One region of the Glutamicibacter sp. BW78 genome, then DNA from elsewhere that is predicted to be linked to it. Evidence: riboswitches for the same ligand, from Rfam matches in the RefSeq annotation. Region 1 holds a riboswitch; each other region holds the start of a gene.

Region 1 (3,204 bases):
GCCGTCGTGCTCGCTCAGTTTCGTTGCCGTGGTGCCCAGGGCGTTGCCACCGCGTTCGGTGGCCGCATTGCCGAAGATCTGCCCGGCCAGTACCCGCGGGAACCAGGTGTTGCGGAAGTCCCTCGGCTGCAAGGCGATGGTTTCGACGAAGGAAAAATGTGATCGCAGCAGATGGGCCACGTTGGAATCGGCGGCAGCCAATTCCACCAGCAGCCGGAACAGGTGTTCATGGTTCACCGGGTCCCCGCCGTATTCGGCCGGCACCCGCAAGGTGGTGAAACCGGCCTCCTGCAGCCACCCGACTTGTTCGAAGGGAAGCACATGGTCCTGTTCGCGGGCGACGGCGTCGACGGCGATGGCCTCGAAGACGGGGCGGAAGCGTGCGGCCAGGGCAAGATAGCGGGCTTCGGAGCCCTCCGGAACGGGGGTGTCGAAGGCCGGTGGGGTGGTGGTGGTTTCACTCATGGTCGTTCCTAACTGACGAGGGTATGTTCGGGCTCAGAGACGGTGCAGGCGTCTTGGCGTGCGTCCAGATCCCGCGCACTGGTTTCGGGGGAAAGCAGGGTGGTGACGACGGTGAGCGCGCCGACGGCAACGAAGTAGGCGATGACCCAGAACGGGCTGCCGCCGCCGGCGGCCAGCAGCGCGGTGGCCACCAGCGGGGCCAGGCCACCGCCCAGGACTGAACCGATCTGATAGCCGATGGACACCCCGGAAAAGCGGACCCGGGTGTCGAAGAGTTCGGAGAAGAACGCCGCCTGCGGGCCATACATCGCATCGTGGCCGATGTTCATGCCCAGCACGACGGTCAGCACGATCAGCACGAAGCTGCCGGTATCGAGCAGCGGGAAGGCGATCAGGGCAACCAGGATGCTGAATATCCCGCCGAAGAGGTAGGTGCGCCGGCGCCCGATCCTGTCCGATACCCAGCCCCAGAACGGGACGGTGACCAGTCCGAGGGCGGAGGCGATGAGAATGGCCTGCAACCCGGTTTCGCGGCTGATTCCGCCCTGGGCCAGGTAGGTCAGGATGAAGACCGTGTAGACGTAGTAGAACGCGTTCTGGGCGATGCGCAGCCCGGTGGTCAGGGCGACCTGGCGGGGATGGGTGCGCAGCGATTCCAGCACCGGGCGGCGGGAGACCTGCTGCGTTTGAACGACCTGCTTGAAGGAGGCGCTGTCCTCGATCTTCAGCCGCACCACGAGCCCGACGGCGACCAGCAGGATGCTCGCCAGGAACGGCAGCCTCCACCCCCAGGCCAGATAGGCGGCATCCGGCAGAGCCGATTCCAGACCCAACAGCACCGCGGTGGCCAGCAGCATTCCCGCGCTCGGACCGATCTGGGTGGCGCTGCTGGTCAGCCCGCGACGCCCGGGGGCAGCGTGTTCGACGGTCATCAGGGCCGCTCCGGCCCATTCGGCCCCGTAGCCGATGCCCTGGGCCACCCGCAGGATCAGCAGGAGGGCCGGCGCAATCCATCCGGCGGTGTCGTGGGTGGGCAGCAAACCGATCGCCGTGGTGGCGATTCCTGTCAGCAGCAGGGAGGCAACCAGCACGGTCTTGCGTCCGATCCGGTCCCCGTAGTGCCCTCCGAGCAGCCCACCGATGGGGCGGGCGATGAAGCCGACGGCGTAGGTCGCGAAGGCGGCCATCGTCCCGACCAGGGGATCTGCCGGGGCGAAGAACAGCGGGCCGAAGACGGTCGCCGCAGCGAGCCCGTAGAGCACGAAGTCGTAGCCCTCGATCGTGGTGCCGATGAAACTGGCGACGGCGACGCGAGAACGCATCCTGCGGGTTGGCGGGGTGGGGGTGGAGATAGTCATGAGGGGTCCTTTCCATCGGTCCCGGCGGAAGCACCTGCCCGAAACGGGTGGTTGCTGCGGAGTCAACGAGCCAGGTCTCTCGTCCGCTCTGGATGGTGGTTTTCGGTACTGCGGTCTAGCTGGTGGCCAGTTGTGCTCCCGCGAGCCGGTAGTCGGCAGCCCGGTGGCTGTCCTTGACCCGGTCCCCGGCGCCGAAGAGCTTCTGGCGCAGGGTCCCCGGCGCGTATTCGGTGGGGTAGGCACCCAGGGCCTGCAGTTCGGGGATGACGAACTCGACGACGTCCTCGAAGGTTCCCGGGGTGATGGCGTAGGCAATATTGAAGCCGTCCACGTCGGTGTCCTGGACCCACTCAACGAGCTTCGCGGCGACCTGGGCCCCGTCACCGACGGTGACCGGGCCGAAACCGCCGACGCCGATCCATTCGGCCAACTGGCGGATGGTCCACGGTTTGCCGTCATCCCCGGAGGCCTTCTTGAACGTCTCCACCGAGGACTGGATGGCATTGGACTTCACGTCCTCACCGATCACGTCGTCAAGGTCGTACTGTGACATGTCGATTCCGGTCCAGCCCGAGAGCAGGGCCAGCGACCCGTTGATGTCGGCGTAGGAGGCATAGTCGGCGTATTTGTTCTGCGCCTCCTCGTCCGTGGCAGCGGTGATGATCGTCTGCATCGTGTAGATCTTCACGTCGTAGCGGTCGCGGCCGGCGGCCTCGACGTTGTCCCGGATCCTCCGCACGGTGTCGGTGAGGATTTCTTTGGTGGGACTGTTCACGAAAACCGATTCGGCGTTCGCCCCCGCGAATTCCAGGCCGCGCGGCGAGGCGCCGGCCTGATAGATGACCGGGGTGCGCTGCACCGAGGGTTCGGTGATGGCGATGCCGGGGACCTTGAAGTACTTGCCCTCGTGGCCGATTTCGTGGACCTTCGACGGGTCGGTATAGACCCCCGTTTCACGGTCGCGGAGCACGGCGTCGTCCTCCCAGGAGCCCTCGAGCAGCTTATAGACGACTTCGAGGTACTCATCGGCGTGGTCGTAGCGTTCGTCGTGTTCCATCTGGTCCTCTTGGCCCATGTTCCTCGCCGCCGAGGGCAGGTAACCGGTCACGACGTTCCAGCCGACGCGGCCGTTGGTCAGGTGGTCCAGGGTCGCCAGTCGGCGGGCGAACGGGTAGGGGTGTTCGTAGGCGGTTCCGGCGGTGACCCCGAAGCCCAGGTTCTCGGTGACGGAAGCCATCGCGGAGACCAGCAGGAACGGGTCGTTGACCGGGACCTGGGCGCCGGCGGAGAGCGGAGTGGAGTTGGTGGATCCGTAGACGTCGTAGGTGCCCAAGACGTCCGCGATGAAGATCCCGTCGAACAGGCCCTTCTCCAGCGTCTT
Region 2 (3,204 bases), on a different contig from region 1:
GGTTCCTTCCCTCTCAACGCGGCGCCGGTGATACGGCCCCGCCACGTCCCTTCAGTATCCCAGTGAATGCGCCCTCCCAACACAAGGGTGGCGGGGGTGGTTGCAGACCGGGGAAATCGACCCGGTTGGAGCCGGGGACCCTGTCACCCTATGCTCCCAACCCGTAGAACCAAAGGGAGTTATCCACAGCCCATGTGGAGAACCTGTGGGTGACGCGGCGTGTTGTGTGCACAGACTGGGGATGAGCCTGTGGATTACATTTGATTTTTCTTGATTAATACGGTCTGACTAGGAGTTTTATCTGTGGATAACATTTGATGGAAATATGTTTTTGGTCAACATTCACCCTGTACTTGCAGGTTGCCAACCAGCACGCCTGTGTGCCTTAGCGACTTATCCACAAGTTGGTACTAGTTCTCCACAGACACGCCGCCTGCTGTGGGTTGCTTTGACATGAGCGATATCCGGCCGAGGCCGGACGCCTCATGCCGCGGATCAGCCGACCTGGCAGACACACTGCATGCCAACAGCCAGCGGCAGCCCTGCGGTGATGTGGGGACCGCGCATCATCGGCTTCGGTGCCTGCCATTTCCGTTACGCCGCCGGGCGCGAAGAAGATGCCCCGGCCATCGGGTCCTCTCCCCGGGCCTCGTCATGGACCCCCTATGGGCTGACGGGCCCCCTCGTGTCCGCGGACCTCTGCGGCGCACTGGGCAAGCACCGACGCGGCGCCTCCTGCCGCTACGTCAGTACCTTGGTCGGCGTCGACCTCGGCATCCTGCGTGACCTCATGGATACTGGACATCACTCCGTGATGTCCGAACTCCACCAGCCCTGAACAAGCATGGGGGGCGGGCAAGTGCCATGATGGACGCAAGACCGTCGTCCGGGCGGCGGCACCTGAACCCCAGGAGGGGACATGTTTGAGATCAGCGGTTCGGAACTGCTCACCACGATCATCGCCATCGTTGTCCTATTCGCGGCTTTTGGCGCCTTGACATGGGTCTTCAAGACACGGCCTTCGGGTCACCCCAACGACGCCGACCAATACATCGCCCGACTGAACGCCGCCGCAGCCCACCAACAGCAAATCGATACCCAGAAGGCTGAGAAGATTCGAGCGGCCACGACGGCCCGCGCCGCCCAGGCAGCCAGCACCTCCCCCGGACGTACCGGCCAGAGCACCGGATTCGACCACGAGCACCCCCAGGGGATGGCACCGGGGCCCGGAAATCCTAACTTTGAACGCGTGATGCAGCTGGTCAATGAAGGAAACTACGTCTCCGCGGTCCGTAAGATCCGACAGGACACCGGTCTGGGTCTGCTCGAAGCGAAACGGTACGTGGACTCCCTGCGCGGCCTGTAACCGCACCATCGGGCCTTAGACGAGGGCGTCTGCCTGCAGGGTACGGAAGGCCGAACCGTGGAAGACCAGGGGGTCGTTAGCCCCATCGTGGGTGGCATGCCCGTGGACGCGCAACAGGACCACATGGTGGTCCCCGGCCGGGATTTCGTGTTCCACGCTGCAGTCCAACCACAGCGCTGCCTCCTGCAGGAAAAGCGCCCCCTCGTCGGTGGAATCCAGCCTCAATCCGGCGAACCGGTCACCGGATTTGGAGGCGATCTGCCGACAGACCCGCTCATGGGCCTCCCCGAGGACCGAAACACCGATCCGTCCCGCGCCCCGAACAATCGGCCAGGTACGGGAGGTGTTTTGTACAGCGAACATCACCAACGGAGGGTCCATGGAGACCCCGACGGTGAAGGAGGAGGCGACCAGGCCCTGCGGCTCGCCGTCGATGATCGCACACAGTGCAGCGATCCCCGAGGGGTGGCGGGCGAAGGCCTGACGGAGTGCGTCGTGTTGAAGATCATGGGACAGTGTCATCTGCTCTGCTTCCGGCGTTTGGCACGCCCCATGGGTCCAAAGAATCCAAACGGCGTGCGGTACTTGCCGTTCGGGAAGCCGAACGGCCGAATCATCACCTGGAGCACCCCACTACCGTGAGAGGGTTGCCGGCCACCGAGCCAGGGCTTGGAAGGTGGCGCTCTTGATTCACGTTCCACGCTAGAGCCGGTAGGTACACGGGGTCAAAGATCTCCGCAATATTTCGCAAGGTCCATCCCCGGCAGTGACCGGTGGGGCAAGCGAGCGAACTCGGGGGCACCCTTAAACGCCCGAGGGGCCCCACGCTGACGCGTGGGGCCCCTCGGTTCCACTGTGGCCGGCGCACGTCCCCTGGACGAAGCCGGCTACCGGTGGTGGCTACTTCTTCGCGGCGACGACCTGCAGGTCGATGGTCGCGGAGACGTCCTCGTGCAGACGGACGGTTGCCTGGTAGTTGCCAGTCGACTTGATGTGCTCGGGGATTTCCACCGTGCGCTTGTCGATCGAGCCAAGGCCTGCGGCCTCGACTGCGTTGGCGATATCGGCGGTCTTGACGGTGCCGAAGAGGCGACCACCCTGGCCGGCCTTGACCGTGATCTTGACCGCCTGGGCGGACAAGCTCTTGGCCAGTGCCTGGGCATCCTCGAGGGATGCGATGGCGCGAGCAGTGCGGGCAGCCTTGATGGACTCGACCTGCTTCTCACCACCCTTGCTCCAGAGCAGCGCGAAACCGCGGGGCAGCAGGTAGTTACGTGCGTAACCATCCTTTACCTCGACGACCTCGCCAGCGGTACCAAGACCGGTTACTTCGTGGGTCAGAATCAGCTTTGCCATGGTGTTATCCCTTCCTAGCCGCGGCCAGCGCCGGAGTAAGGCAGCAGGGCAACTTCACGCGCGTTCTTGATGGCCTGGGCGATCTTGCGCTGCTCCTGGACGGAGACGCCTGTCACGCGACGGGCACGGATCTTTCCGCGGTCGGAAATGAACTTGCGCAGCAATGCTACGTCCTTGTAGTCGATGACAGTGATGTCAGCGGCCTTCAAGGGATTGGACTTTGGTTTGGGCTTACGGAGTTCAGCCTTAGCCATCGTGGAGCTCCTTTATCTGGTGGAGCCCGCAGAATTTTTCCGCGGGATGGTGAATAAATGGTGTTGCGTTAGAAGGGAGGTTCGTCGGACCCGCCGGCGTTGCCCCATCCCCCACTGTTGGAGGAGGAAGCCCAAGGGTCCTCAGCTGGAGCATTCCAGGTACCGCCCTGGTTTCCGCCGGGGTTGCCCCCACCGAAGCCAGCGTTGCCGCCCTGGTTTCCGCCACCG
Region 3 (3,204 bases), on a different contig from region 1:
GACACCGCCGGTCAGCATCAGAGCCACCCCCACCAGGACCAAGGCCAAGAGCAGGGCCGGTAGCCCGCCCATGCCGAAGAGGTAGGGCAGGATCGGGATCAAGGCACCGGAGGCGAAGAAGCAAAAGCTGGAGGCGGCAGCACCGATAGCCGATCCGAGGGCTTCGTGTTCGTCACCGGCGGTCTCGGGTACCTCGGGCTGCAGCGATAAGGACGGGTCGCAATCGCAGCTGAAAGTTCCCAGCCGTTCGGCGGCCCGGTGCTCGGCGGCTTCCCGGCTCATCCCGCGGGCCCGATAGACCAGAACCAATTCGTTGGCCTGCAGGTCCAGATCCGGGGCGGCGATGAGTGTGACCTGGGTTGGCTGGGAAGCGGTGAGTAGTTCGCGCTGTGACCGGACGGAGACGTATTCGCCAGCGGCCATCGACAGGGCGCCGGCGAGCAGGCCGGCAACACCGGCAAAGAGGACGAGGGCGCTGGACACCCCGGCAGCGCCGATGCCCATCACCAGGGCCAGGTTGGAGACCAGCCCGTCGTTGGCACCGAAGACGGCTGCCCGAAAGTTTCCCGAAAGTCGGTTGCGGCCGCGGACCGCAAGACCACGGACGACTTCCTCATGCACCAGCTCATCGGCGGCCATCTGGGCGGTGGCGTCGGCATCATTGTCGTAGGGGGAGGACCCTTCGGCTCGTTGGGCCAGCGCCAGCACGAAGACCGAACCAAAGTTTCGGGCCATGAAACGCAACATGACGCGGCTGAAGGAGGGCCGTGCCGTCTTCCGGGCGTGTTCGCCCAAAAGGGTGGCCCAATGTTCCTCGTGGCGGGCTTCGGCACGGGCCAGGCCCAAGAGGATTTGGCGTTCCTCGCCGTCACGGCGTTTGGCCAGGGTCAGATAGATGGAGCCTTCAACACGTTCATCGGCCAAGTATTTGCGCCAGCGCCTGATCTCGGCGGGCGTGGGCTCCCGACGCGGGGACTGCGCACGGAGCGGGTCGGCGTCGGGGGAGGGGGCATCCGGTGCCATCGGGGGTCCTTTAATCGGGTCGTTGTCCCCGCACGGGGGCGGGGGTGCCGGTCAAAGGTTGGTGGGGTACAACAAACCTCGGACCGCCATCAGCGGGCCGAAGGTCTCGTTCGCCCGGCGTCGAAGCCGGGTGGATTGCCGGACCGCCTGGTCGGCGATCAGTATGTCGACAGATCCTCTTCCGCCCGTGCCGGATCAGTGATCCGGCTCGGGCGGGGTGTGGAACTACTCCCCTTCAGCCGACCAGCATACCCGAGGGAGCCTCGGCGTGGTCGCGAACGGGCAGACGCTCAAGGAAGAATACCTGAGCTTCTCCGTCGGGGCGGTGTGCCCGGGGGATGCGCACGGTCAGTGCGCAGGAATCGGATTCCCAGACCGGTCGACCGGCCGTGTTGGCCAGCGCATAGTCGAGATCCTGAGGGTGGGGCGCGATGAAGCGTTCCCATTGACCGTCTACGTTGAGGCAGACGGTGCCTAGCATCGAATCGAAAATTGGAAGGACGGAGACGCTTTGCGCCACGGATTTCCTCTCGTGCGTTCTTACCCAACACGTTGTCGTGCGGGCCGCTTCCTCATCCGAACCACCCACGAACCTGGGGTTGGTGCGCGGGTAGTCGGAGCTGTTGCCCGCGTCTCATGAAGCTTTTTTCCAGCCTAACGCGATTGCCGAGGCAACCCAAGCTGTGTTCTACGTCATCCCCACTGCATCCCAATGCTGGCACGGCTAGATTCGTTTCGACTCATGGGGCCAAAAAGGGGTTTCGGCAGGGGTTCGACCATCAAAGCGCCGTGCCGCCATGGCCTCTTTCCTCGCCCGGCCGGCCGGCCGGCCTGCCCTGACCGGGGACCCTGGGGGAGCAGCCGGTGCGGAGTTCCCCGGATTCGAACGCAAAACCCCGCCGTCGCGCCGGGAACGATGGGCGACGGCGGGGTTTTGTGGTCCTCTACTGGTCGGCGGAAACGCCTTCCATATCGACCCGTCCGGAGACGCGATCCGACCAGTGCTTCGTCACCTCGGTGCGGGTCGGCGCCGAGAGCAGGCTGAACAGGACATAGACCACGAGTGAGGCACCGAGACCGAAGTAGATCGGGTCGTTGGCGTAGACGCCGGCGAACTTTTCGGTGGAGAGGACTTCGAGGGTGATCATGGTCGTCAGGGTGACCAACGTGCCTGCCGCCATGGACAGGGCAGCACCGGTACCGTTGCCCCGCTTCCAGAGCAGACCGCCCAGGATCGACACCAGCAACCCGCCGACCAGGATGTCGTAGGCAATGGTCAGGGCGGCGACGACATCGTTGACGAGGATCGCCAGGATGATGGACACGGCGCCGAGCCCCAAGACCCAGTAGCGGTTGGCGGCGATGTCGTGTTCGGGGTTGCGGCCGGTGTTGACCTCGATCTTCTTGCCGAACCAGCCGGCGACAAAGGGGGTGACGTCGTTGCGGGCCACCGTGGCTGCGGCAATCAGCGCACCGGAAGCGGTGGACATCATGGCGGCGACGGCGGCGGCCAGGACGATGCCGCCGACGGCCACCGGCAGCAGGGTCATGGCGACCTCCGCGTAGACCACGTCCTTGCCCAAGGCCTCGATGTCGATGCCGGGCAGCGCGACGCGGGCCGACATGCCGATGATGGCTCCGGCGATGCCGTAGATGACGCAGTAGATGCCGGCGGTGGCGCCGCCCCAGCGGGCCACCTTCGGGGTGCGGGCGGTGAACACGCGCTGCCAGATGTCCTGCCCGATCAGCAGGCCCAGCGTGTAGACGACGAAGTAGGTGATGATGGTCTGCGCCCCGATGCCGCCCCAACTGAAGAAGGCCTCGCGGGCGCGTTCGGGGATGCCGGCCGAGATGCCGTTGAAGCCGCCGGCCGCCGACAGGGCGAAAGGCAGCATGAGGGCGAAGACGCCGATGGTCTTGATGACGAACTGGACCTGGTCGGCCAGGGTGATGGACCACATGCCGCCGATGGTGGAGTAGATCAAGACGATGGCCCCGCCAACGGCGATGGCGATCCAGCGCTCCCATTCGAAGAGGACGACGAAGATCGTCGCGTAGGCGCCGGTGGAGGTGGCGCAGAGCATCAAGGTATACGCCAGCATGACTACCGCCGAGGCGTTCGTGGCCTGCTTGGAGCCGTAGCGCAGCGTCAGCATCTGCGAGACGGTGAAAATCTTCAGT

Evidence for each region. Region 1 has a riboswitch for S-adenosylmethionine ahead of CIK75_RS09040 (MFS transporter). Riboswitches for the same ligand answer to the same signal wherever they lie in the genome.
Region 2: it holds a riboswitch for S-adenosylmethionine, as region 1 does, so the genes downstream of both, CIK75_RS14325 (flavin reductase family protein) here and CIK75_RS09040 (MFS transporter) in region 1, are expected to answer to the same signal.
Region 3: it holds a riboswitch for S-adenosylmethionine, as region 1 does, so the genes downstream of both, CIK75_RS03055 (hypothetical protein) here and CIK75_RS09040 (MFS transporter) in region 1, are expected to answer to the same signal.

Annotation. Positions count from the first base shown of each region.
Region 1 covers NZ_NRGU01000032.1:81,785-84,988, reverse strand. Annotated here, with positions in the region: gene CIK75_RS09045 (acyl-CoA dehydrogenase family protein) at 1-465, opposite strand, end outside; gene CIK75_RS09040 (MFS transporter) at 474-1,823, opposite strand; SAM riboswitch class I at 1,833-1,922, opposite strand; gene CIK75_RS09035 (LLM class flavin-dependent oxidoreductase) at 1,939-3,204, opposite strand, start outside.
Region 2 covers NZ_NRGU01000039.1:319,251-322,454, forward strand. Annotated here, with positions in the region: gene CIK75_RS14315 (DUF1801 domain-containing protein) at 521-838, shown strand; gene CIK75_RS14320 (hypothetical protein) at 920-1,366, shown strand; gene CIK75_RS14325 (flavin reductase family protein) at 1,382-1,888, opposite strand; SAM riboswitch class IV at 1,943-2,057, opposite strand; gene rplI (50S ribosomal protein L9) at 2,267-2,722, opposite strand; gene rpsR (30S ribosomal protein S18) at 2,737-2,976, opposite strand; gene CIK75_RS14340 (single-stranded DNA-binding protein) at 3,045-3,204, opposite strand, start outside.
Region 3 covers NZ_NRGU01000020.1:13,004-16,207, reverse strand. Annotated here, with positions in the region: gene CIK75_RS03060 (VIT1/CCC1 transporter family protein) at 1-1,023, opposite strand, end outside; gene CIK75_RS03055 (hypothetical protein) at 1,259-1,543, opposite strand; SAM riboswitch class IV at 1,555-1,665, opposite strand; gene CIK75_RS03050 (sodium:solute symporter) at 1,968-3,204, opposite strand, start outside.